DNA from 3 places in the Tumebacillus lipolyticus genome. Region 2 is predicted to be linked to each of the others. Evidence: predicted binding sites of a transcription regulator. Region 2 holds the regulator's gene; each other region holds the start of a gene.
What was found. The regulator LexA, encoded in region 2, represses DNA repair genes until DNA is damaged. The targets are predictions, from matches to a motif close to CGAACATATGTTCG.
Positions count from the first base shown of each region.

Region 1: recA (recombinase RecA) is a predicted target of LexA. The motif match lies at 6,344-6,357, and genes of this name have one in related genera.
Region 3: ruvC (crossover junction endodeoxyribonuclease RuvC) is a predicted target of LexA. The motif match lies at 6,468-6,481, and genes of this name have one in related genera.

Region 1 covers NZ_JBHUIO010000009.1:208,057-218,227, forward strand. Annotated here, with positions in the region: gene ACFSOY_RS14905 (dipeptidase) at 1-795, opposite strand, end outside; gene spoVS (stage V sporulation protein SpoVS) at 915-1,175, opposite strand; gene ACFSOY_RS14915 (TIGR00282 family metallophosphoesterase) at 1,322-2,131, opposite strand; gene ACFSOY_RS14920 (hypothetical protein) at 2,187-2,693, opposite strand; gene rny (ribonuclease Y) at 2,804-4,345, opposite strand; gene ACFSOY_RS14930 (regulatory protein RecX) at 4,471-5,157, opposite strand; gene recA (recombinase RecA) at 5,168-6,214, opposite strand; gene ACFSOY_RS14940 (DEAD/DEAH box helicase) at 6,410-7,990, opposite strand; gene ACFSOY_RS14945 (competence/damage-inducible protein A) at 8,001-9,254, opposite strand; gene pgsA (CDP-diacylglycerol--glycerol-3-phosphate 3-phosphatidyltransferase) at 9,338-9,916, opposite strand; gene rimO (30S ribosomal protein S12 methylthiotransferase RimO) at 9,917-10,171, opposite strand, start outside.
Region 2 covers NZ_JBHUIO010000002.1:337,814-347,984, forward strand. Annotated here, with positions in the region: gene ACFSOY_RS00950 (GNAT family N-acetyltransferase) at 419-847, opposite strand; gene ACFSOY_RS00955 (beta-N-acetylglucosaminidase domain-containing protein) at 1,091-2,620, opposite strand; gene ACFSOY_RS00960 (hypothetical protein) at 2,819-2,983, opposite strand; gene clpP (ATP-dependent Clp endopeptidase proteolytic subunit ClpP) at 3,715-4,296, opposite strand; gene fabG (3-oxoacyl-ACP reductase FabG) at 4,501-5,241, opposite strand; gene lexA (transcriptional repressor LexA) at 5,463-6,086, shown strand; gene glnA (type I glutamate--ammonia ligase) at 6,131-7,465, opposite strand; gene ACFSOY_RS00985 (MerR family transcriptional regulator) at 7,521-7,946, opposite strand; gene ACFSOY_RS00990 (methionine gamma-lyase family protein) at 8,129-9,394, opposite strand; gene ACFSOY_RS00995 (ATP-binding cassette domain-containing protein) at 9,430-10,143, opposite strand; gene ACFSOY_RS01000 (hypothetical protein) at 10,146-10,171, opposite strand, start outside.
Region 3 covers NZ_JBHUIO010000002.1:1,356,622-1,366,792, reverse strand. Annotated here, with positions in the region: gene ACFSOY_RS04985 (MDR family MFS transporter) at 1-772, opposite strand, end outside; gene ACFSOY_RS04980 (Crp/Fnr family transcriptional regulator) at 875-1,555, shown strand; gene ACFSOY_RS04975 (LysM peptidoglycan-binding domain-containing protein) at 1,685-2,767, shown strand; gene ACFSOY_RS04970 (phosphotransferase) at 2,913-3,770, shown strand; gene ACFSOY_RS04965 (GntR family transcriptional regulator) at 4,116-4,484, shown strand; gene ACFSOY_RS04960 (ABC transporter ATP-binding protein) at 4,481-5,182, shown strand; gene ACFSOY_RS04955 (ABC transporter permease) at 5,169-5,999, shown strand; gene ruvC (crossover junction endodeoxyribonuclease RuvC) at 6,527-7,030, shown strand; gene ruvA (Holliday junction branch migration protein RuvA) at 7,027-7,650, shown strand; gene ruvB (Holliday junction branch migration DNA helicase RuvB) at 7,664-8,659, shown strand; gene sigI (RNA polymerase sigma factor SigI) at 8,748-9,491, shown strand; gene ACFSOY_RS04930 (anti-sigma factor domain-containing protein) at 9,529-10,171, shown strand, end outside.

The sequences.
Region 1 (10,171 bases), on a different contig from region 2:
ATCAGAACCGATGCCGAGATGGTCTTCACCGCCCAGTTCGAGCACATGATCGACATGGCGCATCAGGTCGTCGATCGACACAGTGCCAACACCCACAAACATCGGCACAAAGGTGATGCCGACCAGACCGCCCGTCTTAAACAGAGCGCGCAGCTGATCATCTGTCAGGTTGCGCGGATGGTCGTGAATCTTTCTCGCGTTCGCATGTGAGGCGATCACCGGCGCTTGGGCGATCTCGATCAGGTCCCAAAAGCCTTTCTGACCGAGGTGAGCGACATCGACGATCATGCCCAGTCGATTCATCTCCCGCACCACTTCGCGCCCAAAGTCGGTCAGCCCGCGATCCACCCGTTCACCACAGCCGTCCGCGATGCAGTTGCCCTGATTCCACGTCATGCCCATCGCGCGCACTCCGAGCCGGTACATGGTGTGCAAGATTCTCAGATCGGACTGGATGCAATCGCCACCTTCGATCGATAACAGGCCCGATCGATATCCGGCAGCCATGTTTCGCTCCAGATCGCCTTTTTTCAAGACCGGTCGAATCTTTCCGCCGCCCACCACTTCCGCATTGAATTGTTCGATCATGCTCAGATGCATTTTCAGCTGTTCGGCTGGCGAATATTTCGGCTCAGCGAACAGCACAAAAAACTGCAGGTCGATGCCCGCTTGCACGATCCGGTCATAGTTCAGATGCAGGTTGCTCTTGTCTTCATAAAAACGCAACCCTTCCTTCTCCATACGATACAATATATCCGCATGACCATCGATGATTAACGTCTTCTCGTCGCTCATGTGCGTCATCCCCTTTTGCCTAGTGTAAGATGTGCTTCGCGTTCGAATATGAAAAAACCTGCTTATCGCGTAGATAAACAGGATGCAGATAAAGTTATGAGTAGCATATAAGTTCTCTCTTACCTCGGTTCGACAATCAGTTTGATTGCGGTTCGCTCTTCGCCATCAATGATGATATCAGTAAAAGCGGGGATGCAGATGAGGTCTACTCCGCTCGGTGCCACAAACCCCCGTGCAATCGCCACAGCCTTCACAGCCTGATTGAGTGCGCCCGCCCCGATCGCTTGAATCTCAGCATTGCCCCGCTCGCGAAGGACTCCTGCCAATGCTCCAGCTACAGAATTAGGGTTGGATTTTGCTGAAACTTTTAATACATCCACTTCAAGTACCTCCTTTAGAATGGATCGTTAGGTTAGGACACTTTATCTATATTCGCGCAGGGCAAAATAATTCCTTCTGAAAAACGTGAAATTTTCTCAAAATTCCACCATAGATCATTAAAGGAAGGTAGAAGTGTTGTTTTAATTTAATTTAAAAATCCATTTGTCTGCCACGGGCGATTTGGAGTGATCGAAATTCGTTCAATCGACACCGCGCGACCCCTACTGTCTGTTTCAATAAATACGCCATGCAGTTGTGCTTCTCCTTGCGGAACTTCAAATCGAGTCGGCATCTGCGACAAAAATTTCTGGATCACCCCGTCCTTGTGGAAACCGATGATCGAGTCGTATGGCCCACACATTCCCACGTCGGTCAAAAACGCTGTGCCGCCGGGGAGAATCCGCTCGTCTGCCGTCTGCACATGCGTGTGTGTGCCGATGACTGCCGACACCCGTCCGGACAGATAGGTCGCCAGCGCGACCTTCTCTGCTGTCGCCTCAGCGTGCATGTCGAGGAAGATATGAGCAGTCTGATCTCCGATCTCTGCCAAAATGCGATCTGCTGTGCGAAACGGATCATCATAATCGCCCATAAATGATCGCCCGAGCAAGTTGATGATCGCGATCTGTCCATCGCCCGCCCGACACAGCGTGTAGCCTTGACCAGGCGTCCCCTGCGGGTAGTTGGCCGGTCGGACGATCCGACGGTCTGTGCTGATCAACTGCATCGATTCCCTTTGGTCAAACGTGTGATTCCCCAGCGTGATGATGTCTACTTCCACGTCAAACAGCGATTCTGCCAGCCGTTCTGTGATCCCCCGCCCATTGGGCGCGATGTTTTCCCCGTTCGCAATCGTCAGGTCCGGTCGAAAATGGGTGATCAGTTTGGGCATCCACTGCTCCACCATCTGCTTGCCTGGATGACCGACAATATCTCCTAAAAACAAAATGCGCACAGCCTCTATCCTCCGATCTAGTTCAAACCAAGTTGACCGGTCGCAATGTCCCGTCCTACTTATTGTACACGAATACTTTCCCGCCATCACGATAGGCGATGATCGAATCTTCCTTTCGCAACGTTTCTTTCTCGCCTAAAATGCTGGCGATGATCTCCTCCTGTGCATCCAATTCTGCTTCCTGAAGCGGAAGCAGATCTTCGCCGACCATCCCACCATAATATTCTCTTACCAACTGCATATACAAGGAAAGCTCCGGCAGGTGCAGCGCTTCTACCTGCTGTTCATAGGTCAGAATCGTCACCCCGTCCAAAAACGAATGATCGATTTTCCCAAGCGTTGAGAATCCAGGATCCAGATCTCGACAGACAGCAAAATAGTCCGCGCAATATGCTGCGAACGTTCCACAGTTCTCCTTTGTCGATTCGCCTTTCAAAAGGACGGTCAGCGTGAGCATGCCGCTTTTCGAATTTAAACTGAGTGAGGAAAGCTCCGGATACCTGATCAGCATCGAGACCAACAAGTTCGTTCCTGGCGTTTCCTTCATTCGAAGCTTGGCCAAACGTATCAACACCTTCAATCTAAAATTCTACCTCAGTCCTATTCGCTTCCCTGCTACGATTTCCTTTAGGTAAATCTTGATCAAAAAAATAAAGTAGCCAAATGGCTACTTTATTTTGCGTATTCGACGGCTCGGGTCTCCCGGATGACCGTAACTTTGATTTGTCCAGGGTAATCGAGTTCATTCTCGATTCGTTTGGAAATCTCTCTTGCAACGCGTACCGATTCTGCGTCGTCAATCTGCTCAGGTTTGACAATGATCCGAACTTCACGTCCAGCCTGAATGGCATATGACTTTTCTACGCCGTCAAAAGACTCGGCGATCTCTTCCAATTTTTCAAGACGCTTGATGTAGATATCAAGCGTTTCACGACGCGCACCTGGACGTGCAGCAGACAATGCGTCAGCCGCTGCGACCAGCATCGAGATTGGCGAGGTAAACTCAATATCGCCATGATGCGCTCCAATTGCGTTGATCACAATCGGGTGTTCCTTGTACTTCTTCGCAAGTTCTACCCCGATTTCAACATGCGAGCCTTCCACCTCATGAGTGATCGCTTTGCCGATGTCATGGATCAAACCAGCTCGCTTCGCAAGTTGTACATCTAGCCCCAACTCTGCAGCCATCAGACCTGCGAGGTGGGAAACTTCAATCGAGTGTTTGAGAACGTTCTGACCGTAGCTTGTACGATACTTAAGACGGCCCAGAACTTTGATCAGATCGGGGTGAATTCCATGAACTCCCGTCTCGAAGGTCGCTTGCTCACCTTCTTCACGGATGCGCTCGTCGATCTCACGGCGAGCCTTTTCCACCATTTCCTCGATGCGGGCCGGGTGGATACGCCCGTCAGCAACCAACTTCTCTAATGCGACCCGTGCGATCTCTCGGCGTACTGGATCAAAACCGGAGAGAATGACAGCCTCTGGCGTGTCGTCGATGATCAGATCGATGCCTGTCAGCGTCTCCAGCGCACGGATGTTTCGGCCTTCCCGGCCGATGATGCGACCTTTCATCTCATCGTTCGGCAGTGCGACGACGGAGACGGTCGTTTCGGCGACATGGTCGGCAGCGCAACGCTGGATCGAGGTTGCGATGATTTCCTTCGCCTTCTTTTCAGCCTCTTCTTTCGCTTGCTGTTCAATCTCTTTCATCATGATTGCCGCTTCGTGACGGCACTCATTTTCCACATTGGTGAGGATCAATTGACGAGCATCTTCGCGGGTCAGACCAGAAATGCGCTCCAATTCTGCAACCTGTTCGCGAAGCAACGCTTCTGCTCGCTCTTTGGTCTCCTCGATCATACGTTCTTTATTCGATAAGACGTCCCCACGCTTTTCGATCGATTCTGTTTTGCGATCGAGCGTCTCCTCTTTTTGCAAAAGGCGGCGTTCGAGACGTTGAATCTCGTTACGGCGTTCACGGGTGTCCTTTTCAGCTTCGGAACGTAGCTTGTGTACTTCTTCTTTCGCCTCTAAAATTGCTTCCTTCTTCTTCGCCTCGGCTTCCTTCGCTGCAGTGTCCAGAATCTGTTCTGCACGCAATTCCGCAGCAGCTAACTTGCCCTCTGCGATGTTGCGGCGAATCAGATACCCTCCAACGAGACCTACGGCCAAGAAGATCACCGATAACAAGATCGGGAGTAAGGAATCCATGGTGGCGCCTCCTTGCTCAGTCAATATAGGATCTAAGCATGTCAGACGCAAACCCGGTATGCGAAGCTACTGTCAACTGAGACCGAATAAGCTGTTTATACGCAAGATTAATTCTATCCTCTGTGTCAATCATTGTCAAGATTGGCGAGGGATATGAAACGCTTTAGCGCTTCCTTGATCACAGTGGTGGTGAAGCCGCGCCGCGCCAGATATTGCGCCAGCTTTCTCCGCTCTTCGAATGAAATCTCAGCCGTATTTCGACCCCTTTTTTTCTGCAGCAGCCGCAGTGCGCCTTCCACTTCCAAGTCGTCATCGCAGATCTCCTCGATCGCTTCGGCGATCTGATCGGATGAGACCCCCTTCTGCTTCAGCTCCCAGCGCAGCATCATCTTGCCGCGCGGGCGACTCCGCATCCTGCTCTCGACCCACTGTCTGGCAAACTGATCGTCGTCCAGATATTTGTATTCGACCAGCCACTCCAAAGTCTGCCGCACCAACTCTGCGTCGAACAGCTCCTTGCCGGACAGATAGTCGTGCATCTCCTTTTGCGAGCGGTGCCGATAGGACAGATAGTTGACGGCGAGATCTTTCGCCTTGTAGAGCATCTCGTCCCGCCACATCGCCTGCAGCAGTTCGACCGTCACTTCCTGTCCCTTTTTCACGCGGTGCTGCAGCACCACTTCCCGACGCAATCCCATCAAAAATTGGTCGTCGACAAACAGGTTGAGACGATCTGGACTTGCCTTCTGCACAGAAAGGGCGGTCACATGACCGCCCCGAAATTCCGGTTGCCCTTGCTTTTTATCTTGCATCCAAATCGCCTTACAGTTCCAGATCGAGCAGATCGCCGTTCGCTTCCTGATCTGCGATCTCTTCTGCCGAAGCTTTGAACTCTTGAGCGACCGCTTTGCCCACTTGGTAGTGTTCGCGAATCTGCCCGTCGATCTTGTTGGCGATCTCAGGGTGGTCTTTCAAGAATTGCTTCGCATTCTCTCGACCTTGACCGAGGCGTTCGCCTTCGTAGGAGTACCAAGCGCCCGACTTGTTGACGATGTCGAGGTCTGTGCCCATGTCGACGAGCGTGCCCTCGCGGGAGATGCCCTCACCGAACATCAGATCGACCTCCGCTTGCTTGAACGGTGGCGCCACCTTGTTCTTGACCACCTTGATCTTGGTGCGGCTGCCGACCATGTCGTTGCCCTGCTTGAGCACTTCTGCGCGGCGCACTTCCAGACGCACCGTCGAGTAGAACTTGAGCGCCCGGCCGCCGGTGGTCGTCTCCGGATTGCCGAACATGACGCCGACCTTCTCACGAATCTGGTTGATGAAGATCGCGATCGTTTTCGACTTGTTGATCGCACCTGCGAGCTTGCGCAGCGCCTGCGACATCAATCTCGCCTGCAAACCGACATGAGAGTCACCCATCTCGCCTTCGATCTCAGCTTTCGGAACGAGCGCCGCGACCGAGTCGACGACGATGATGTCGACCGCACCGGAGCGCACGAGCGCCTCGGCGATCTCAAGCGCCTGCTCCCCCGTGTCCGGCTGAGCGATCAGCAGGTCGTCGATGTTGACACCGAGCTTTTGCGCGTAAACCGGATCGAGCGCATGCTCTGCGTCGATGAAAGCAGCTTGGCCGCCCATGCGTTGCACCTCTGCGACCGCATGCAGGGTGACGGTCGTCTTACCGGAGGACTCAGGGCCGTATACTTCGATGATTCGACCGCGCGGGAACCCGCCGACACCAAGTGCAATATCAACCGCCAAAGAGCCAGTAGAGACAGTTTCCACGTTGTAGCTGGAAGCTGCTTCCCCAAGTCGCATGACAGAACCTTTTCCGAACTGTTTCTCAATCTGGCGCAACGCCATATCCAAAGCAGCTTTACGATCGGTAGACAATGGTTACACTCCCCTTATTCTATTCCTCTCACAAATCTGATGATTCGTGGTTGATTCTCCAATCCCTGTTTTCATTGTACTGCATCTGCCGAGAAAAAGCAAACGTTTGTTCTCGTCGATTTCGAAAAAATCAGTCCCCGCTCGAACAGGGACTGATGAGTTCTGCTATCGTTTCACTCGCTCGCGCGGACGAGCCGGCTCAAGGTTGATTCGCGAGCCGTTCAACCGCGACTTGCGCAGCGCTTCAAAGACGAAAGGAGCAGACTCTTCCTGCACCTCGACGAACGTAAACTTCTCGAAGACGTCGATCTTGCCGATCGCCCCGCCTGGGATGCCCGCTTCTTCGGAGATCAGCTTGACCAGATCGCTCGGGCCGACCTTGGCGCTGCGACCGATGTTGATAAAGAAGCGCACCATGCCGGGCGCACCGCCCGTCTCGCCAAAGTTGTAATCGGCGTCCTGCGCCTCGAAGTCTTCCCCGCTCGCCAGCTTCAGCGCCGCAGCTGCCAGATCGAGCGGATCGAACTCATCGACCAGCCCTGAGAGGATCGCCCGATAGGAGGCCAGCTTCCCATCCTGAATCGTGCGCACCAAGCGATCGCGCCAGATCTCCGTCTGCCGCTCCGCCACGTCGGCGAGAGACGGCACCTCCTTGGAGACAAGCTTCGCCTTAGTCACCTTCTCGATCATCTTCAGCAGCTTGAACTCAGCAGGCGTGACCAGCGTGATCGCCAAGCCTCGCTTGCCTGCTCGTCCGGTGCGACCGATCCGATGCACATACGACTCCGGGTCTTGCGGGATGTCAAAGTTGATCACGTGCGTGACGTTTTCAACATCGATCCCCCTCGCTGCCACGTCTGTTGCGATCAGCAGTTGAATCTCCGTGTGTCTGAACTTGCGCATCACGCGATCGCGTTGCGCTTGCGACAGGTCGCCATGCAATCCATCGGCCAGATATCCCCGGCTGATCAGCGCGTCTGTCAGCTCATCCACCCCACGCTTGGTGCGGCAGAAGATGATGCCGAGCTCCACCTCTTCCGAATCGATGATGCGGGAGATGCTCTCAAGCTTCGTTCGCTCCAGCACCTTGTAATACACCTGCTCGATCAGCGGCACGGTCACCTCGCCGCGGTTGATCGTCACGTTCTCCGGCTCCTTCATGTAGCGCTTCGACAAGCTCTTGACCTCTGGCGGCATCGTCGCCGAGAAGAGCAGCGTCTGGCGATCGGCCGGCGTCGCCTTCAAGATCGCCTCGATGTCCTCGATAAAGCCCATGTCGAGCATCTCATCCGCCTCGTCGAGCACCAGCGTCTTCAGCTTGTCGAGCTTCAGCGTCCCCCGCCGCAGATGATCCAAGATCCGCCCTGGCGTGCCGATGACGATCTGCACGCCCTGCTGCAGCGCTCGAATCTGCGAGCCGATCGATTGCCCGCCGTAGATCGGCAGCGTGCGCGTGCGCTTGTACTTGGCGATCTTGCGGAGCTCGCCCGCCACCTGAATCGCCAGCTCCCGAGTCGGCGTCAAGATCAGCGCTTGCACATGCTTGCTAGCGCCCGCCATCTCAAGCAGCGGAATGCCGAACGCCGCCGTCTTGCCCGTTCCGGTCTGCGCTTGGCCGATCACGTCGCTTCCGGTGAGAACGACCGGAATGCATTGCGCTTGAATCGGAGATGGTTCTTCAAATCCCATGTCGCTGATCGCCTGTTGAATCTTTTTGTTCAGGTTCAGTTCAAGAAATGTTGTCATTTTCGTATGATCACCTTTCGTTCTGAAGACGTTGAATCAAGCTGTGCAGAGCCGTCTTGGCCGCTCGCAAGCGGATCTGCGTGCGATCCCCATGCTTCCAGCGGTGTTGATTGACCGTCGTCCCGTCCGGGCCTGCAACGGCGATGTAGACCAGACCGACCGGCTTCTCATCCGTGCCGCCACCCGGTCCTGCGATCCCCGTCACCGATATCGCCCAATCGGTTCCTGCCGCCTGGCGCGCTCCGTCCGCCATCTGTACAGCGCACTCGGCAGAGACCGCACCATGCGCGCTCAGCACCGCTTCTTCCACACCTAAGACACTCCGCTTCACGCTGTTGTGGTAGGTCACCAAACTGCCGTAAAAGAAATCGGAGCAACCTGACAGATCGGTGATCATCTTGCCGATCAAGCCGCCTGTGCAGCTTTCAGCAGCTGCGAGCGTCTGCCCCTGCGCGCGAAGCAGTTGGCCAACTTTTACTTCGAGCGACTCGTCATCGATGCCGTAGATGTACGGGCCGATGCGGTCGCGAATCGACTTCTCGATCGGCACGATCAACGCTTGCGCCTCCTGCTCGGAGGCGGCGCTCGCTGTCAGGCGAATCTTCACTTCCCCTTCCGATGCGTACGGCGCTACCGTCGGATTGCTCTGCGTGCGGATGATGTCAGCGATCCGCTCTTCCATCGCCGACTCGCCGATGCCAAACAGGCGTAAAAATCGCGAAGCGAAGACGACTTCATTCGCCCCCTGCAGTCGCTTTAAGATCGTCTGCACCTGCTCCTCATACATCGGGCGCATCTCTGTCGGCGGCCCGGGCAGCAGGAAGAGGTGTAACCCGTCATGCTCCAGATACATGCCAGGAGCGGTTCCTCGCGGGTTGTGCAGCACTGCTGCCCCCTCGATCACCATCGCCTGCTGCTTGTTGTTCTCCGGCATCTCAAGTCCACGATATGTATAAAAGCTTCGAATATATTCGACGATCTCGTCTGAAGTTCTCAAGCTTCTGCCAACAAACGAAGCGACCGCCTCTCGCGTCAGATCATCTTCTGTCGGACCCAGCCCACCGGTCAAAATCACCACGTTCGCTCCGCGGTCTTTCGCCGTTTGCAAAGCTGCCGTCGCTCGGTCGAAGTTGTCGCCGACCACCGTGTGGTGGTAGACGCCGACCCCGATCTCCGCCAGTCGTTGCGACAGATACTGAGCGTTGGTGTTGGCGATCTGCCCCATCAGCAGCTCGGTGCCGACCGCGAGTATCTCTGCTCTCATATCGTCTCAGTCCTTCCTCATGGAATTGACAAAGAAAACAAGTAGCCAAGGGAAAGATCCTCTCGGCTACCAGCAACACAACCTCATTCTTGAATCGCCTGCTTGTTTTTTACAAAGTAGTCGATACCCGACCAGACGGTGACGATGACCATCGCATAGACCATCCACTGATCAAAGGGGAAATCGAGCGTGGAGAAGGGAAAATTGTTGAGAATCAAGGCGACGATTGCGACGATCTGCAAGGTCGTCTTCCACTTTGCCAGCTTGGATGCTGCGATGACCGTGCCGTTCGCAGCGGCGACGAGGCGAAGGCCAGTCACCGCAAACTCGCGGGAGATGATGAGAATCGCCACCCATGCGTCCAGTCGAACCAGCTCGACCAGCGAGATCAGCACGGCAGACACGAGCAGCTTATCTGCCAAGGGATCGAGAAACTTTCCAAAATCGGTCACCATCTTGCGGCTGCGAGCGATGTAGCCGTCCAGCCCGTCGGTCACCGCCGCGATGATGAAGATCAGCGCGGCGATCAGGTCGGACCAGCTCGCCTGATGACCGAACAGCGTAAACTTTCCCAGATCAAGGCGTACCAAGAGGAAAAACATGACGATCGGTACTAATGAAATCCTGACTAATGTAATGCGGTTAGCCAGATTGAATTTCAATCAGACCGCCTCCCCCGAGAGGTCGAAATCATAAGCGTGAGTGATGCGAACTTGGATCATATCGCCGACCGACGCATCGCTGTTCGCCACAAAGACGAGACCATCAATATCCTTCGCATCGTATTGCGTGCGCCCCACGCGAATCGTTTCGTCTTCTTCATCATATTTCTCAACCAGCACATCGAGCACTCGACCTACGTGGCGAGCCTGGCGCTCTGCCGCCACTTCGCGACACACTTCCATCAGGATGTTCGA
Region 2 (10,171 bases):
CCCACGTGGGATTGATCGAATTCGAGCGCTTCATCCAATCGCTCGCTCAGATTTGCAATCGCAGGGTTCCAGCGGTGAACCGCTCCGAATCCGCTCTCTACCAGTAAAACGCTCGAACCACCAGCTTTCGGATCAATCGAAACACACCTGCGTCCCAGCGAAACGAAAACGATCTGCCCGGGACTTCTTCAACGAGCGGCTACAACTTTACATTCGGCTCTGAAATTGAAAGTCGTATCTGAACAAATAGATGATTCACTTGCATACAATCTATTTTCCCATAATTATATTATGTGAAGTTGAGTTGATTCTTTTCAAACCATCCAATCACAATCAAAAAAGCCAGCTTCCCCGATCGATCGCGAGGAAGCTGGCTTTTTAGTCGTTCAAGACCTACTGTCACTTTACAAAGATCGATTCACAGAGCGTTTGCGCTCCGATCGAGCGTCCAGCGATTCCCCCGCTTGCCCGCTTCGGTCAACTGCCAACCTTTATGATCAAAATATCCATTCAGCGCTGAACTTGCGGGGCAAAGCGCATCAAAGCCTTGACAGGCAATCTCTGTCAACATTTTCTGCAGGAGATCATTACCTCTGTATCGCTCTGCCACCGCGAACTGATAAACTGAGACTCTCCCATTTTTCTTCGGAAAGAAACGCAGTGCGCCGATGATTTGATCATCTTCAATGGCCAGTAAGAGTTGCCTGCGCTGGACAGCAGCTCGCACACCATCCGGGCAAAGAAATTCGGGTGAGATCCCCGGATGTTCTTCTGCACGAACGTGCGTTGCAAAAAATCGAACAACATCGTTGGCAAAAACTCGCGGTGCTAAACCGATTTGGATCATCTGCAACATACTCCACGATTTTGTGATTTCGTCTACCTTCTGTAGAGCGCTTCTCGAAACGCTCTTCCACCTCTGCAAGCTTCCGCAATGTTGAAACGAGATCGTTTCAGTTAAATGATAACATAATAAATATTATGGAAACTACAATCGGTTGCTACGCATCGATTCGCACAAAATCGATGCAGCATGATCGGTGCGCGAGATCTGAGCGTTTCGCGTGGCAGCTCCGTTTATGCTCTAGCTCTACTCCTTCCAAAGCAGCTGCTCAACATATGCTAAAATCTCTTCTCCGATCTTATACGGCTCCAGTTTCAGCTGCTCCAACTCCACACGCGTTTTCTCGATCAGCTCGGCGCGCTCAGCAGACCCTTGCTCCTTCGCCAACATCTGGAGCGCCAACAGACCTAACTCCCCCTCACGGCTCAGTTTCATCAACCACGGGTCGATCTCCGTTACCAGCTGTCGATTGGTGATCGCTTTGCTCAGGTTCTTTCGCAGATCGCGAAGCTCCTCAAACTCTTTTCGCAATCGCTCTTTGTCACCCGCATCGACCAACGCCTTAAACTTCGGATTCCATTTATCATCGGCAATGATCGACCGACGAGAATAATCTGTAAATTTATTGAATAGTTCTGTACGCTCGATACCGGATAGAGATGATAGGCTCTCCACATACGCTTTTTGCGGATCATAGGAGGCTGGATGATCTAAATATTGTCCGATCGAATACAGGGCAGGCTTGGATGATTCCAACTGCACCATCGTGTTGGCCAGCAGACCGGTCACATGTGTTTGCAGATCGTTGGAGCGATGCTCAAGCGGTCCGAAAAACAGCTTCGGCGCTTGCTCAACTTCGTACGTATAATCGTTGATCGGATAGTGATCCCAGACCAGAGGCTTGCGGCCGAGCAGCTGTGCCGCTTTATCCGCGTCGGCAGCTTCAATTTTTTTGGAGAGGATCTCCGGGCCTGTCCAGATCACTTCGATCGATCCTTCCAACTGCTCCCTCAAAGTCACCCAATAGCTGTTCTCCTTGACGCCATAATATTGGGTCGGCATAAACCACAGCTGAAAGTTCGAATCTTTTTTCCGAACCTCCTCAAGAAGCGAGTTCGCAAGCGTCACATGAGCTTGCGCATAATTGGTGCCATAGGTCCCGCGATCTTTGTCTGACAACCCCCCCTGCGCCTGGTCGAATGACAGCAGGATCGTGTCCACGCCAAGCTTTCGCAACTGCTCCGTCTTGGCGAACAACTTCTGTTGATCTTCTTCCGATGAATAATTGATCGCCTTGCTCTTCATCTCCGCCGAATTGGAACTGCTCTGGCTGGAAAGCGAGAGCCCTGGCGAGATCGAATAGACAAATCTCAAACCGCTCTCCTTGGCTTTCTGAATCAGTTCCTTTAGCTTGGACGCCTGCTCCTCCGGATAAGGCAGAGCCCAGTCAACACGTTGAAACGGATCATTTGCTGGCGCGTATACGTATGTATTGTAGCGGTTGCTTGACATGAACTCAAACATGGACAGACGCTGTTCGTGCGTCCAAGATGCCCCGTAAGTTCCTCCTTCGATGACCCCACGGATGGCGAAAGACGCAGAGGCTTGCTGTTTCTCCTGCTGCTGTTTCAACTGGTCTGCCGAATTCGCCGCAGGAGAAGTGACGGCGGTCGCTTCGCCTTTTTTCTCGTCGTATCGCTGCGTGAGATACCAAGCGCCGCTCGTTCCCAACAACGCGACGAGGACTCCGGTCCAGACAATCGCTCTTTTGTTCACCCTTCTCCCCCATTCCTACACTCTTTTACTGCTTCCTTTACTACCTTAGCAAGAATAAGAAAAAAGCACCACCCAAAAAAGCGAATGGCGCCCGTTTTTTTCAGATTTTTTCGCTTATTACCAATTCTGAGTGAACATAAAAAATCTTATGACAACCAAAACCTCAAATTGACTGTCATTTGGTCTGAAATTTCAGACTTATGATGCGCTATCGTAATTGTGTCTCCACTTGACGATCCACCCATCATGTACCGCTTCAGGCTCGCCTGTTTCGTAGCCGAGAGCTTTTAAGATACATGTATATTTTTCCACTTGGTCCAGCTTGGGCATCGTCATGCTCACCTGCCAGTTCGCCATATCCACCCTCGATCGCCTCCTTCGCGTTCGATCCAAGAAATACCGCCTTGCTCGTCCTTTCGATCTATGGTTCGAGTCAAATTCTCGATCATTCACCATATTGTGCAGGGAATCGATGAGATATCGAATTCGGCCCTCCTCTCGCTCTCACAGTTTCAGCAACGATTCCTTCCTTTATATAGACGAGCATTCCCCGCATTTGGTTACAGATTTTACAAAAAAAAGACCTCCGCTCAAGAGGTCTTGGGGCGATCGATCAGAATCGATGCGTGATCGATCATATTTCTATGTACTTCCAGCGAAAGTCGCTCAACATTGTGAGCTCGGGATGCTTTCATCGTAGATCGAAAATCCTTCGCTCTCCTCATAATCGATCACAAGATCCTGTACGAGTGTCGCCGTCTTCGCGCCAAACAGGAACAAAATGCCCGACTCCATCACTTGCGTATCTCTGTGTGTTGGCTCATCCAGAGCCAATTTATAGGTAGGACCGCCTCAGCCCGGCAACACATAGATGCGCACGCCCAACTGCTCGCCATCCTTTTCGGCCAGCATTTCCTTCATCCGCTCCACCGCAACGTCGCTCACATCGATGATCATTTTGTTCTCACCTCACTTTGAGTGTAGCACAATCTCACCGCAAGATCAGCTTCCTGCCTTGCCCGAACCTCGCTCCTCAGGAAGACGAAAAGACCACCGCAAGCGGTGGATCCGCTCACGGTGGTCGGTGTGGTGCCTTACAGCTTCTCGATCACCTTGTCGATCAAGCCGTACTCTTGCGCTTCCTGGGCTGACAGCCAGTAGTCGCGATCCATGTCGGACGCCACTTTGTCATATGGCTTGCCGGAGCGCTCAGCAAGGACGGTGGTCAACAGCTTTTTCGTGCGCAGCATGCGTTCCATTTGAATCTCCATGTCGGACGCTTGCCCCTGTGCTCCACCGAGCGGCTGGTGGATCATGATCTCTGCGTTCGGCAGTGCGATCCGCTTGCCATCTGCGCCTGCTGCCAGCAAGACAGCTCCCATCGAGGCTGCCATGCCGAGGCAGATCGTCGATACATCAGGTTTGATGTATTGCATCGTGTCATAGATCGCCATGCCGGCAGACGTCGAACCGCCCGGTGTATTGATGTAGAGATGAATGTCTTTGTCCGGATCATCAGCCGCGAGGAACAGCAACTGTGCGATAATCGAGTTGGCCACGTTATCGTTAATCTCGGTACCTAAGAAGATGATGCGATCTTTTAACATCCGTGAGTAGATGTCATAGGAACGCTCTCCCATGCTGGTTTGTTCCACGACGTACGGAACTAGATTCATCAGTATGTACCTCCCTGTCGATGCGCGAAACTATGTAGCAAGGCTTTGCAGCACAACCATTTATCTGGAAAAACGACCTGACAGGTTGCCCCGTCGCATTTCCCTGTTCACCTCGCGCTTTTGCAATACTTTGCGCATCGTAAAAATATAGTAGTACGTTCTTCAATCTTTGTCAAAATGAGACTGCTGTGCCGATCGATCCGTTCAGAAGCTCAAGCCTCCATCGACAGACAGCACCGCACCATTGATGAAGCTCGCCTCATCTGATGCCAAAAACAGATAGGCGTTGGCAATATCTCGCGGTTGACCGAGCCTGCGCAACGGCGTCTGCTCCTTCATCAGCTGCAAGACCTTTTCCGGCACCTTTTCGGTCATCGCCGTCGCAACAAATCCCGGGGCGACCGCGTTGACCCGCACACCTTTTGGCCCGAGCTCTTTCGCCCACGTTTTGGTCATCCCGATCACGCCCGCTTTCGTCGCCGCATAGTTGGTCTGGCCGACGTTCCCGTACAGAGCGACGACAGACGCCGCGTTTAGAATCACGCCTTCCCCTTGGGCGATCATCACCCCTGCCACCGCTTGCGTGCAGAGAAAGACGCCGGTCAGGTTGATCCCGATCACCCGTTCCCACTGTGCTTGTTCCATCTTGACCAGCCAACCATCGCGCGTGATGCCCGCGTTGTTCACCAGAATGTCGACGCGGCCGAAAGCTTCGACTGTGCGCGTAACGAGCTGGTTCACATCGTCTGCAGCCGATACGTCCGCTTTTACAAAATGCGCCTGTGCACCGAGCGCTCGAACCTCTTCGACTGTCGAGGTTCCGCTGTGCTCATCAAAGTCGGCAATGATCAGCTTCGCACCGTTTTTGGCGAACAGCAGCGCCGTCTCTTTTCCGATCCCGTTTGCCCCGCCGGTGATGATCGCAGTCTTATCGGCTAACCGCATCTGCCACTCCCCCTTGCATTTATATGTTGATGCTTTGATTATAGCACGACCTTCTCACATGCGCGGAAACTGTCCGAACGCTCGCCAGCATTGAGAAAATAAGAACTTACGTTTGTATCTATTACCAACCTGTGGTATAATTCTTTCAACAATCAATCTGCGAACATATTTTCTCATTCTGATAACCTACTCATACCCTGTAGTCGAGGAGTGTATTTGACATGATAAAGCTATCGAAGCGTCAGCAAGAGATCATGGAGTTCATCAAGAGAGAAGTAAAAGACAAAGGGTACCCACCGTCCGTTCGCGAGATTGGCGAAGCGGTCGGTCTCGCTTCCAGTTCTACCGTGCACGGCCATCTGGCACGCTTGGAACAGAAGGGGCTGATTCGCCGCGACCCGACCAAGCCACGAGCGATCGAAGTGCTCGACTTGGATCAGTCGACCGACTCTCGCTTTGAATATTCGACTGTGATGGCGCCGATCGTCGGCCGCGTGACCGCAGGCACGCCGATCACCGCGATCGAAAATGTCGAGGATTATTTCCCGCTGCCGACCCGTTTTGTCGGTGACAACAACGTCTTCCTGCTAAACGTTGTCGGAGAGTCGATGATCGATGCGGGCATCTATGATGGCGATCTCGTGATCGTCCGCCAACAGGCGACCGCCCTGAACGGCGAGATCGTCGTAGCGATGACCGAAGATGACGAAGCGACCGTCAAGCGGTTTTATCGAGAAGCTGATCATATCCGCCTGCAACCGGAGAATCCGACCATGGAAGCGATGCGCTATGCAAACGTTTCCATCCTCGGCAAAGTGATCGGCGTTTTCAGAGAGATCATGTGATTGAACGATAAAAAGCCCCGTCCATCGGACGGGGCTTTTGCTGTTTAGTATGTGGTCAGGTACTGCGTGCGCTCCCATTCGTGAACGGTCGTGCGGAACATATCCCACTCGATTTGCTTCGCTTCCACAAAGTTCGCGATCACGTGCTCGCCGAGCGCTTTGACGATCACCTCGTCAGCCAACAGCTCATCGATCGCCTCTTTCAGCGAGGAAGGCAAGGAGTGAATGCCAGCTTCGAGACGCTCTTCTTCGTTCATCACGTAGATATTGCGGTTCACTGGGTCTGTCAGCTGCAGTTCGCGGCGGATGCCATCCAGACCTGATTGCAGCATCGCAGCCAACGCGAGGTACGGGTTGCACGCCGGATCTGGGTTGCGCACCTCGATGCGGGTGGAAAGACCGCGCGATGCCGGAATGCGAACGAGCGGCGAACGGTTTTTCGCAGACCATGCGATGTAGCAAGGCGCTTCATAGCCAGGAACCAGACGTTTGAACGAGTTGACCGTCGGGTTGGTGATCGCAGTAAAGCCGCGAGCATGCAACAGCACGCCAGCCAGGAAATGTTTTGCCGTCTGAGACAAGCCCAGCTCATCCTTGTCGTCGAAGAACGTGTTCACTTTGCCGTTGAACAGGGACAGGTGGCAGTGCATGCCCGAGCCGCTGATGCCAAAGATCGGCTTCGGCATGAACGTCGCGTGCAGGCCGTGCTTGCGAGCGATCGTTTTCACCACCAGCTTGAAGGTCATGATGTTATCTGCTGCGGTGACAGCATCTGTGTATTTGAAGTCGATCTCATGTTGGCCAACAGCGACTTCATGGTGAGAAGCTTCGATCTCAAAGCCCATCTCTTCCAGCGTCAGCACGATCTCACGGCGGCAGTTTTCACCGAGGTCGACCGGTGCGAGGTCAAAGTATCCGCCTTGGTCGTTCACCTCAGTCGTGATGTTTCCTTGCTCGTCAAGCTTGAACAGGAAAAACTCCGGTTCCGGACCTACGTTCATCGTGTCGAAGCCCATCGCTTTTGCCTCTTCCAGCGCGCGCTTCAAGGTGGAGCGCGGGTCGCCTGGGAACGGGGTGCCGTCCGGCATGTAGATGTCGCAGATCAGGCGGGCTACCTTGTAGCCTTTCTCTGTCTCCCACGGGAAGATCAACCAGGTGTTCAGGTCCGGATACAGGTACATATCGGACTCTTCGATGCGAACGAAGCCATCGATGGAGGAACCGTCAAACATCATCTTGTTGTCCAGCGCTTTGTCAAGCTGAGACACCGGAATCTCTACATTCTTGATGACGCCAAGCAGATCGGTGAATTGCAGGCGGATATACCGCACGTTCTCTTCTTTCGCCATGCGTTTGATGTCTTCTGTGCTGTAGTTCATTTCTGGTTCTCCTCCTTAGGCTCCACCCTCATAGGAATGAATGCTCTATATTGTTTTAGTGGAAAAACCGCGACAGATCGCCAGCATTAAACGGGTTGTGCCCCTGCATGCCCGGACGACGCAGCATTTCCTGTTTCAACCTTTCGCGAAGCTCGCGATCGGTCAGATCGCGTTTCGCATCTTGAGCCACTCTCTCCGCCTGTTCTTTCTTTGTATCAGGCAGGAGGCTTGAAGCGGTCTTGGCAGGCCCAAGCACCGTCTTGATCCCTGCAATATTCAGCCCTTGGTCGATCAGCCGCTTGACTTCGAGCAAGCGTTCCACGTCATTAAAGGAAAACAATCGTTGATTTCCTTCTGTGCGCGCCGGCTGTACCAAGTTATGTTGCTCATAGTAGCGAATTTGCCGGGCAGTGAGATCGGTTAGCTTCTGGACGATGCCAATCGGAAAAAGGGCGAGATTGCGTCTGAGTTCATCGTTCATTCACATCAACGCCTCTCCTGTGATAGCCATATTATATGCCGTGTCAAGGATAGGTGTCAACGCATGTAAGGAAATCTGACATAGATTTTTTTCTGGCTCACCGGCCAACAGCAAAAGACCATACTCAAAGCGACTGACGTCACTTTTAACATGGTCTTTTCTGATGTTCCGTATGACAACTGTTACAGCAGTCCTTTCTCTTTCAGCGCTGCAACTGCAGAAAGCACAGCCACTTTCGCATGCGCATAGGTCAGACCGCCCTGCAGATAGCCGATGTACGGCTCGCGAATCGGTCCATCGGCAGACAGTTCGATCGACGAGCCCTGAATGAACGCTCCTGCCGCCATGATCACCTCATCCGCGTAGCCGGGCATCGCCCACGGTTCCGGCTTGACATGCGAATCGACCGGGGCTGCCGCTTGGATCGATTGGCAAAACGAGATCAACCTCTCCCGCGTGCCGAGCTGAACCGCTTGGATGATGTCTGTGCGCGGCGCTGTGGAGGCTGGATGTGTGACCAATCCGAGCTCTTCGAATAGCGCAGCAGCAAAGACGGCACCTTTCACCGCTTCCCCGACCACGTTGGGTGCCAAAAAGAACCCCTGGAACATCGTGCGGTTGGTTCCGAGCATCGCGCCCTGCTCCGCTCCGATGCCAGGCGCCGTCAGACGGCAGGCAGCGCGGTGCACCAGATCGGCGCGTCCAGCTACATACCCACCGCTGTGCGCCAAGCCGCCGCCAGGATTTTTAATCAGCGAACCGACGATCAGGTCTACGCCCACTTCTGTCGGTTCACGCCGCTCCGTAAATTCGCCGTAGCAATTGTCGACGAAGACGATCACATCCGGCTTGATCCCTTTGACGAAGCGCACCATCTCCCCGATCTGCTCGACCGAAAAGGAGGAGCGCCACGAGTAGCCCGCCGAGCGCTGAATGCCGATCATCTTCGTGTTCGGTTTGATCCGCTTTGCAGCGAGTTCGTAGTCGACCTGATCGCCTTTTAGCGGCACCGAGTCGAAGGAGATACCATACTCTTTCAACGACCCCTCCCCCGACTCTCCGCGGACGCCGATCACCTCTTCCAACGTGTCATACGGCTTGCCTGTCAGGTAGAGCAACTCATCGCCTGGGCGCAAAACACCATAGAGCGCCAGCGCGATCGCATGCGTTCCCGAGACGATGTGTGGGCGAACCAATGCAGATTCTGCTCCGAACGCTTTCGCATAGACGCGCTCAAGCACTTCTCGACCTGCGTCGTTATGGCCGTACCCGGTCGAAGAGGCAAAATGAAAATCGCTCACCCGCTCCTCTTGAAACGCTTGGAGCATCTTCGCTTGGTTGTAGACGACCGTATCGTCGATCAGAGCAAACTGTTCGGAAATCTTCTTTTCAATCTTGGCGGTGAGCTGAAGCCAAGTCGGATTTTGTAAGAGTTGCAACAAGGACAAAGCACGTCTCTCCCATCTCTAAAACGTCCTTTTCACTATACCATAAAAAATCGGTGCAGATCTCCTAGCGACTGAACGGTTCCACTCGCTCTCAACGCACCACTTTCGATCACCATCACATCGGCTGTCCCCAGTAGATCGATCTGTTCAATCTGGTGTGTGCTGATGATCACGACCGAATGTTGCGACAACCGTTGCAGCAGATGGCGAAAGTAGAGCATCTCTTCTAGGTCTAGATGTTCGAACGGCTCATCCAAGATGCAGATCGGAGGGTCGTGAATCACCGCTTGAATAAGTCCGACCTTTTGCAATTCACCCCCGGATAGATGGCGGAGTTTTTTCTTGCGCAGAGAATGCAAGCGAGTGCCTGTGATCATCTCTTCGACTCGACTTCTCACCCGCGAAGGGGGGATACCTTTATGGATTGCCGTATTTTTTATGAATTGTTCAACCGTCATTTGCGGATAGCCGGTGAACTCTTGAGGCAAATAGCCGATCAATCTGCGCACCTCTTCGATTGATAAAACTTTCCGATGCCTTCCCAACTGTGGTTGTATGCTCGACTGAGTGAACAGAATCTCCCCGCAACTCGGCGGGATCACTGTGGTCAGCAATTTGAGCAACGAGCTTTTGCCAGCTCCATTGCGGCCGATCACAAAAGTGACCCCCGTCGTAAAGGTATGTTGAATCTGATCTAAGATCGTCATCGATCCGATGCTGTACCCAACGCTCTTTACCAGAATCCGCATGTTCAAACGCTCGTTCCCACCCATCGCT
Region 3 (10,171 bases), 1.0 Mb from region 2:
ACGTCTCCACATAGTTGGAGAAGTTGGACTTTAAATGCTGTGGCAAGATGATCTCCACCTGCGAATAGAGCAAGGTGAAAGGCAGGATGCCGATCGTCACCCACCAAAGCAGCTTATGCTCTTTAAATCGCATCCTCGGCAGCGCTTGTTTGTTGGTGCCTTTCGCATGGCGCATCTTCTCCCGAACTTCTTCCGGCAGGGTTTCAGGAATTTTCGTCAAAATCAAAAGGGCATAGAGCGTCATCACAGCTGCTGAGAAGAGGAAGACGTAGCCCGGATTGAGCTTGTACATCAAGACGCCGACCAGCGGACCGATCGCAACGCCTACATTAAACGAGGTGTGCATCAGCGCGAACACTTCGGCGCGCCGCTCCTCCGGCACCACGTCGGCGATCTGCGCGTTGGCGGCTGGGGCGAACAGGGAAGAGCCGATCCCGTTGATGATCGAGAGGATCGCAAAAGCGATCAGCGATTCGGCGAAGGCGAAGCCGGCCATCGTCAGCACGGAGATCAGCAGCGAGATCACCATCACCGGTTTGCGTCCATAGCGATCGGAGAAACCTCCCGCATAAAGGGACGCGATGATCGAGGTCCCAGGCTGCAGCGCGACGATCAGGGTGGTGACAAAGAGGTCGCCATCCAGCTTATCATAGAGATACAAGGCCAGAAAAGGACGGAGCATAAAGGTAGCGATGGTGGTCAATACTCCGCCAAGTGCTCGAATCCAAATCGTCTGGTCGTAGCGCTGATAGATTTTTTGAAGCCAGTTCATGAGAGGTCACCTCGATTCTACAGCAGAATTTATCTTTTAAGTATACTCGAAGTATTCGAAGGAAGAATAGCCCTATTTTTCAGAACGTGTGGAGGTCAAAAGATGTGGAAAGAGTTGCGCGGCATCAGTTTGTTTCGCGATCTGTCAGACGAGTTTTTGCAGCTGATCTATAGCATCGCGCAGCTGAAGCGGGTCAAGCGTGGGGAGATCCTCTTTTTTGAGGGCGATCCATATGTGGCGATGTATGTGGTGCGCACAGGAAAGGTGAGGCTGACCAAAACGACGCCAGAAGGGCGAGAGATCATCCTGTATATCCGCCAAGGCGGTGAGCCGATCGGGGCTGCGATGCTGTTTTTGGATCAGCCCTATCCGGCGACAGCGCAGGCGATCGAAGCGGCTGAGATCTGGATGATCCCGCACGGGGAGCTGGAAGCGCTCGTTCGGGAAAATCCGGACCTGTCGATCGCGATCATCCGCCTGCTGGGAGAGCGTCTGCTGCAGACGCAAGCGCAGATGCGCGATCTGGCCCTGCAGGATAAATGGGGCGCGTTGATCTCCACGCTGCTCAGGCTCTATGAGGAGTATGGAAGGCAGACGCCGCATGGAGTTGTGCTCGATCTCGCGCTGTCGCATCAGGAGTTGGCCAAGATGATCGGATCGACGAGAGAAGGGGTCAACCGGATGATGAGCCAGCTGAAAAAAGCGGGGATTCTCGACGTCTCGCGGGGACAGATCACGATCTATCTGGTCGAAGAGTTGAAGTCGTTTCTCAAAGATTCTTGAGCGGTCCGTCCGATGGCGGACGCTCTTTTTTTCTGCGCTGACAGACCAGCCCAATTTTCTCGGAACAAGGACACATGGCGGGCAGGCGCATATACTGCCAGTGACATACGACTAAGGAGGTCGACCGGATTGAAGGTTTACACCGTCCAAAAGGGAGACTCCCTATGGAAAATTTCAAAAAAGTTTGGAGTTACTCTCGATGAGTTGATCGCTGCGAACAAGCAGATTGCCAACCCCGATCAGATCGATGTCGGCACGCTGGTCACGATCCCCGATCATGCGATGGGGTCGGGCGGAGCGGTTTCTGGCAACGCGATGACAGGGAATGAGGAAGCGAGCACGAGCATCGCGATCCAACCGCCTAGCCCGTCTGTTCAAACTCATGGTACTCCAGCATCCGTAGGTGACACGCCGCTTCCTGCCGCACCATCCCAACCGAGCGTTTCCGCACCTGCCTATCCCTCTGTTCCGAAATGGGGAGGGCTGTGGAAATATGTGGTTAAACATGGCGATAGCATGTTCAAAATCGCCAAGCAAGTGGGGGTAACTCTTGACCAGTTAAAAGCTGCGAATCCACAAGTTTCCAATCCTGATGCGATCTACTCCGGTCAAGTTCTCAATATCCCGTCCGCGGGACTAAAGCCCAAGCACAGCAACCCCGGACATTCTGCTCCGATGAGCAAAGAACAGCTCACCGCTCCGATGAGCAAGGAGCAGTTCACCGCTCCGATGAGCAAGGAGCAGCTCACCGCTCCGTTCGCAGGTCAGCCGATGATGCCGAAGGAAATTTTGACTCTACCTAAGGAGATGACGCCTGTGGAAAAACCGATGATCACCGCCCCGGTGGTAGTTCCACCGCAACCGGCTCCGATCTCTCCGATCGAGATGAACATTCAGTACGCTCCGCATATGAACTATGCGCCGCATGAAGAGAATGTGCAGGTGCAACAGGTGCAGATGCCACAGCCGGCTCATCACTATCCGATGATGATGTACATCCCGGTCTCGTACAAGAAGAAAAAGCATAAGTGCAAAAAGCATCACAAGTGCTGCCGTCCGAAAAAGCATTGCAAATGCGGTCACATGCACATGCACCATGTGCACCCGATGTACCACCCGCATCATGAATTGGTGCTGCAACAGCACATGAATGTGATGCATGGCGGTGGGATGGGGATGATGCCGAAGACGTTCTATCGCGAGGAAGATTGATGTCAGGAGATGGGGGGCCCGTCCGGCTTCCCTTTTTTCTTGCGATGGGAGGGAATGCCTTGGGACGCTGCTGACAGAAGGATTGCTGCCAGAACTGGAACGGGCATACGGCCTTTCATTTTCACACGGAGTCAAACTTCGGACCGTGACGGGGATTCATACGAGCGGTGGGGCGATGATTCTCAAGCGCTATCAAGGCGAAGGGATGAAACGACGGCTCGATGCGCTCGGCCAAGCGCTCGATGCGGTCATCTGCGCGGGTGTCGAGATCGCCCCCTTTTTAAAGACGAGAGCGAACAGCACCTATTTCGAACATCGAGGCTCGCTGTGGACGCTGCAGCCGTGGCTTCGCGGCAGACATGTGTCGCTGCAGGGCGGCAAGGAGCGCTTGGCGGCCGCCGAAGCGCTGGCCGAGCTGCACCGCGTGTCGATCACGAAACAGGTGGAACGGCCGTCTTTGCTGCGCGTGCCTTCGCTTTCCGATAAGTATCGCCACCGCTTGGAGCGGGCGCGGGCAGCCTCGTTGCGCGCGACCTCGTTGCGCGATCTGTGGCGCCCTTTTGAAGAGCGGGCGCTGCAGGCGGTCAGCGACTTGGCAGAACCGAGTCTGCAGGCGTTGGAGCGAGATCGAAGGCGAGGCGTGCTCTGTCATCGCGATCCGGCCCCGCACAATTTTATCTGGCAGGGCGGATCGGCTGCCATCATCGACTTTGATCTCGCGGGGACAGACGTTCGGGTGCACGACCTCTATCAGATGATCAATCATGCGCTCTATGTGAACGGATATGAGCCGGGATTGATCGAAGAGATCGTCGAGCGGTATGACCGCAGGATGCCGCTTTGTCAAGACAATCGACGCGTGTTGGATGTCCTGATGAACTATCCTTCGCTCGTGGTTCGCGAATGGTACGAGTTTGGCAAGAGCGGCGACAAAAAGGCGCTGTTCACTCGCCTGCGCTGGGCGGCCGCTCAGGAGGAGAGACGGCTTGCCAAGCTTCGATAGACAGATCGTGCCTCGACGGCAGACCCAAGCGATCGCGCAGAAGATCGCTTGGGTCTGTTTATTTTTTGCTAAAGCGACCTTGTCGATTTCAGGTCGATTCTCGCAAAGGCGCAAAGCTGCTAAAGTTTGATATGAAAAAATTGCCGTGCTGCTGTTTTGTTAATTGAACAGCTGGATTCACCGATAAATTCACCGAATCCCCTAAATGCTTTATCAAGATGATCAATGGATCTCTGCTGTAGCTCTATCTCTTCTTGCTGATCTGTGGTTTGACAGGAAAAAGTCACCGTGTTACTGTATTAGATGTCTAATACAGTAACACGGTTTTTCAACATGGAGGACGCGATGGAATTTAATCAAAAGGAACCGATCTATACCCAAATTATTGCAGACATCAAATTGAAGTTCATCAATGGCACCTATAAATTAGGCCAAGAGATCCCTTCACGACGCGAGCTTGCCAAACAGCTGGGGGTCAATCCAAATACCATTCAACGGGCGTATCGGGAGATGGAGGAGATGAGGTTGATCGTCACTGCGAGAGGGCAGGGGAGCTTTATGACGAGCGATGTGGAACTGCTCGAATCCTTGCGGGAAGAAGCGTTGCATCATGCTGTTAGCCAAAGTATCGAAACGCTGCGATCGTTCGGCAAATCGGATCGCGAAATCTTAGCGGCGATGAAAAAGTATCTGGAAAGGGGAGCGTCAAGATGATCAAAGTCGAGCAAGCTGCAAAAATGTTCGGAAGCAAGATCGCCTTAGATGATCTATCATTTTCTGTCGAGGCCGGACAGATCGTCGGGCTGGTAGGAGCGAACGGCGCTGGGAAATCGACGATGCTGAAAGCGATGGCTGGACTTTTGCATTTGGATCGTGGAAAGATCACCATCGACGGGAAATCACCCTGTCGTTCGACGAGAGAGCGGCTCGCTTTTCTCCCCGATCTCGATGCTTGGTACCCTTGGATGAAACTATCTGACATCATGCGCTATATGCAAGATCTTTATCCAGATTGGGATGGGAAAAAGGCGGATCATCTGCTCGATTATTTACACTTGAAGCGAGATTCGTTGATCAAAGTGGCTTCGAAAGGCACGAGGGCCAAGATCAAATTACTTTTGGTTTTGAGCAGACAAGCGAAATATTTGCTTTTAGATGAGCCGTTTTCCGGAATTGATCCTTTTGCGAGAGAGCAGATCGCCCATGCGATCATGGAAGATTTTTTAGAAGAAGAGCAAACGATCCTGATCGCGACGCATGAAGTGTCAGAAGTGGAAGCCCTGCTCGATGAAATTTTGTTTTTAGACGATGGAAAGCTCTTGCTCAAAGGAAATGTGGAGACTTTAAAACTGGCGGAAAGCAAGTCATTGCTCGAAATCTTGAAAGAGGTGTATCATCATGCTCGCCTTTAGACGTTTAGTAAAAACAGACTTGCGAAATCGCAGAAATACGATCTTCGTCACGCTGGGAACGATCGTGCTCCTAAACGCAGTGCTTGCTCTTCTGCCTGCTCTCTTCAACATTCCGCAAGATGGGCTCCAGTTTGTGCTGTCTCTGAATATCGCCGTTTTTGTTGCTGTGCTGCTCATTCCTTTGCTGAACTGCTTCTCAGTGTGGCGGGAAGAATGGAAACATCGCACGATCTATCATCTGTTGTCGCTCCCCGTATCGCGAGCCCAACTGCTGCTCGCCAAATACATCTCGATCTTCGTGGAGGCGCTGCTGATCGCTGCGATCATGCTGATCGGTTTGAGCATTCAAAACTGGTTGAGTGAAGGGCTGCTGTTTCGTGCCGAACCGCTGATCGCTTTCAATTGGTCGAACATTCTGTTTGTCGGAGGGTTGCTTCTCTTCACCACCTGTCTGATCTTTTTATGTTTCTTCAGTTCATTGCTCGGGAAATGCTTCAAACGGTACTCGCTCTTGATGACATTTTTTATCTTTCTTGTCGGGTTGACCGCATCGATCTTGGCGTTGTCCAATCTGCTGATCTCTCTGCTCTTGATCTTGGTGTGCCTGCTGCTATTTTGGGGAAGCTTGGGCTCATTTCTCGGGAAATACTTCCGCAAGCATTCTCTGTTGATGACATTTTTCATCTTCCTTGTCGGGTTGTTCGCATCGATCTTAGCTCTTTCTAGCAATCTGACATCTCTTGTCATCCTGCTGCTGTGCCTCCTGTTCTTCGGGGGGAGCTTGTATCTATTGGAAAGAAGAGTAGGGGTGGAGTGAGTCTGGATCGATCATCTCAAGAAACAAAAAACGCCAGAGAATCTAGGGCATGTCCCCGAAGATTCCCTGGCGTTTTCTTTCATTTGATGCTGTCGCGCAACACTTTCACGCTGGAAAACCTGCGCGGTCATCCTGTCTATCACACGTTGGTGACCTGGTCTGAGTCGTCGCTGATATTCTCCTCTTCGATCGATGCGATCATCGTCAACCCAAAACCGAGAGCCCCTACTAACAGAACTAAAGCGATCACCTCAGCAACCAAGACACCATCGCCCCTTTCAAAAGTCGCTTCACTTATATAGACGGATGAAGCGGATCAAAAGTTTCAACTTCATTAGAAAATATTTGAAAAAAAGGAGATCCAAATCTTGGTGCAAAATGAGAGGATCGAGAGAAAGAAAATAGATGCAAAAACATTATGTCTACCTGATACTGCCATAGCTTTCTGCATGGTTCTATGTTAAAAAGGAAATGTATGTTCGGCATCGAATACATTCCTACCGAACTTAGAAGGAGGAATTGCCAGCATGCGGATACTTGGAATCGACCCCGGATACGGGAGAACCGGGTTCGGAGTGGTCGATCTGATCGGCAACCGATTAAAACCTGTGGAGTACGGATGTGTGGAGACGAAACCGAACACGCCGATTCCCGATCGGCTGGTCGAAATATATGGCGCGATTCGCGAGATCATCAGCAGGCATCAGCCGGATCAGCTGGCGATCGAACAGATTTTTTTCGCCAAGAGTGTGACAACTGCGCTCGATGTGGCACAAGCGCGCGGGGTGGTGTTGCTCGCCGCTCGCGAAGCAGGGCTTGCAGTCGCCGAATATACCCCGATGCAAGTCAAACAATCTGTCGTCGGATACGGCAAGGCGGAGAAGAAGCAGATTCAAGAGATGGTCCGCATGTTGCTCGGGCTCGCCAAACCTCCCAAGCCTGATGATGCGGCAGATGCGTTGGCGGTGGCGATCACCCATGCGCACACAGCTCCGCTGAAAAGCATTGTGGAAAGGAAGATGGGGCATTGATCGCATTTGTGGAAGGAACGATCGCGATTGCGGAACTCGATCATCTCGTCGTCGATGTGAACGGAGTCGGCTATCGGGTGTTTGTGACAGGAACGACAGCGTTTCAGTTGAAAGAAGGGGAGAAACATCGCCTGTTCACCTACCATCATGTTCGGGAAGACGCTCACCTTTTATACGGGTTTCGCACGAGAGAAGAGCGCGAACTGTTCACAAGGCTCAACCAGGTGAACGGGATTGGGCCGAAAGTAGCACTGGCGATTCTCGGCGCGGGCACTCCCGACCAGCTGATCTTTGCCATTCGCGCAGAGGATGTCAACTACCTGACCAAGCTGCCAGGGATCGGCAAGAAGACGGCACAGCGATTGATCCTAGATCTCAAGGAGAAACTGGACGATCTAGCAGGACTTTTGCAAGTTGCGCCGCTTGCCGATCATCAGGCGCTCGCCAAGGCGACTGCTCCAAAAGGCCTGGGCGTCGAGTTGCATGAAGCGTTGAGAAGTCTTGGCTATACTGAAAAAGAAGCGCATGAGGCTGTCCGCAGCCTTGCGGATGAGATTACTGAAGGTGCTCCTCTCGAAAGCCTGATTAAGCTCGCTCTGAAGCAAATGATGCGCCAATAAGGAGAGAGATTTCGTGGAAGATCGGTTCGTGACCTCGCAGCCACTGCACGAAGATGGCGATCAGGAAACACTGCGCCCGCGTTATTTGCACGAGATGATCGGGCAACGCAAAGTGCGTGACAACATGAAAGTATATATTGAAGCGGCGAAGATGCGCAGGGAAGCGCTCGATCATGTGCTGTTGTATGGCCCCCCCGGCCTCGGCAAGACGACGCTATCCAACATCATCGCCAACGAGATGGGCGTCCATGTCCGCGTGACCTCTGGACCTGCGATCGAACGACCGGGCGACTTGGCTGCGCTTTTGACCAATCTCCAGGAAGGCGATGTGCTCTTTATCGATGAGATTCATCGCTTGAACAGAAGCGTCGAGGAAGTGCTCTACCCGGCGATGGAGGATTTCGCCCTTGATATCATCATCGGCAAAGGGCCGGCAGCGCGCTCTGTGCGCCTCGATCTGCCGCCATTTACTCTCGTCGGAGCCACCACCCGCGCGGGGATGCTCTCGCTTCCACTGCGCGATCGGTTTGGCGTCGTCTGCCACCTCGAATATTATGATGAATCTGACTTGCAAAAAATCATCTCGCGCACAGCGGAGATTCTGGGCGTGCCGATCGTGCCGGATGGTGCGGCGGAGCTGGCGAAGCGATCGCGAGGAACTCCGCGGATCGCCAACAGACTGCTCAAGCGAGTGCGCGACTTTGCGATGGTGCGAGGCGACGGAGTGATCACAGCAGAGTTGGCCGATCATGCGCTCCGGCTCATTCAGGTGGACAGCAAAGGGCTTGATGAGGTCGATCACAAGCTGTTGCTGACGATCATCGAGAAGTTTGGCGGCGGACCGGTCGGGCTGGACACGATCTCCGCTACGATCGGCGAGGAATCGGATACGATCGAAGATCTATATGAGCCATACCTGCTGCAGATCGGGTTTATTCAACGTACACCTAGAGGCAGAATCGTCTCGCCACACGGGTATCACCATTTTGGACTGAGCTATCCGGAGTGACGATTCCACAACAGATTTGTTGAAGTTTCTTTCGATGCCCTCAAAAGCAACAAGGTGTACGAATCCTATAACAAGCGAGGTGGAATGGGTGGGGATTTTACCGTTCCGACGCAAAAAATCGGAGGAGACATCAGATCTCAATCAGTTGTTGATGAAGGCACGCGACGGGAATGAAGAGGCAAGGAACCAATTGCTGCGGGAGTACATTCCTTTTGTAGCAAAAAGCGCCTCCCAAGCGACGGGACGGTATATTCGCCGTGGACAGGATGATGAGTTCAGCATTGCGCTTGCCGCATTTAATGAGGCGATCGAACGTTTCGACTTGGATCGTGGCACCAGTTTTCTCAGCTTTGCTGACACGGTGATCAAACGGCGTTTGATCGACTATTTTCGCTCGAAGCAGGCCAAGCATCGCGATGTGCCGTTTTCCGACTTTGAAGTGCAGGATGAAGAGGAGAACGTGATCAACTATGTCGAGGTGCAAAAGTCTGTCGAAGAACACCAAAGATCGATCGAGAGCGAGGCCAGACGAGACGAAATCCTCAAGTTTGCCCAACTGTTGATGGAGTTTGATATCTCGATGGAAGAGCTGGTCGATCTGTCGCCCAAGCATCAGGACGCTCGTGAGAACGCGATGGAGGTCGCCAAGGTGATCGCCTCGCAACAGGAGTTTTGCGACTACCTGATGACGAAGAAATCGCTGCCGCTCAAATCATTGATGAAACATGTCAGAGTCAGCCGCAAGACGATCGAGCGACAGCGAAAGTATATCATCGCCGTCTCGATCATTCTGATCGGCGAATTTGATATGTTGCAAGACTACATCGTGTAGATGTAGTTCGTACGGTTTTACGTAAGGGGGGCCGTTGATGCAGAGGAAAGGGATTGTCATGCAAGTGGCAGGCGATCTGGTCATCGTGATGACGAAGGATCGCCAGTTTTTAAAAATTCCGTGGGCGGACGGGATGGTCGTGGGGCAGGAGATCGATGTTCCGGAAGCGGTGGTGAACCGAAGTGCGAGCGCTCGCAACCTGACGCCGCTCCCCTGGTACAAGCGAACTTGGAACACGGCTTGGAAGCGTACGGGCGTGATCGCCGCAACCGTATTGCTCGCTGCGAGCGTTTGGACGAGCACCGCGCTCTTTTCGGAGCCAACCGCATATGCGTATGTGACGGTTGACATCAATCCGAGCATTGAACTTTCGATTGACAATCACAGACGGGTGGTCGCAGCAGTTCCGTTGAACGATGAGGCGAAGGAGATTCTCGAAGGGCAGACGCTCAAGAGCATGGCGGTTGAAGATGCGGTTGGGAAGCTGGCCGAAATCGCTCGCTCGCGAGGATACCTCAAGGAGAAGACGGAAGTGATCATCACTGCATCTCCGGCGGTGGCAGATGATTTGCTGACTGAAGATCTCAACTTGAACAAGGTGGAGAGCGAGCTGGTCGCACATGTGGAATCGATCATGAAGAGCGCTGGCGACCAGGTGGAGGTAGGCGGCATCGTCGTCT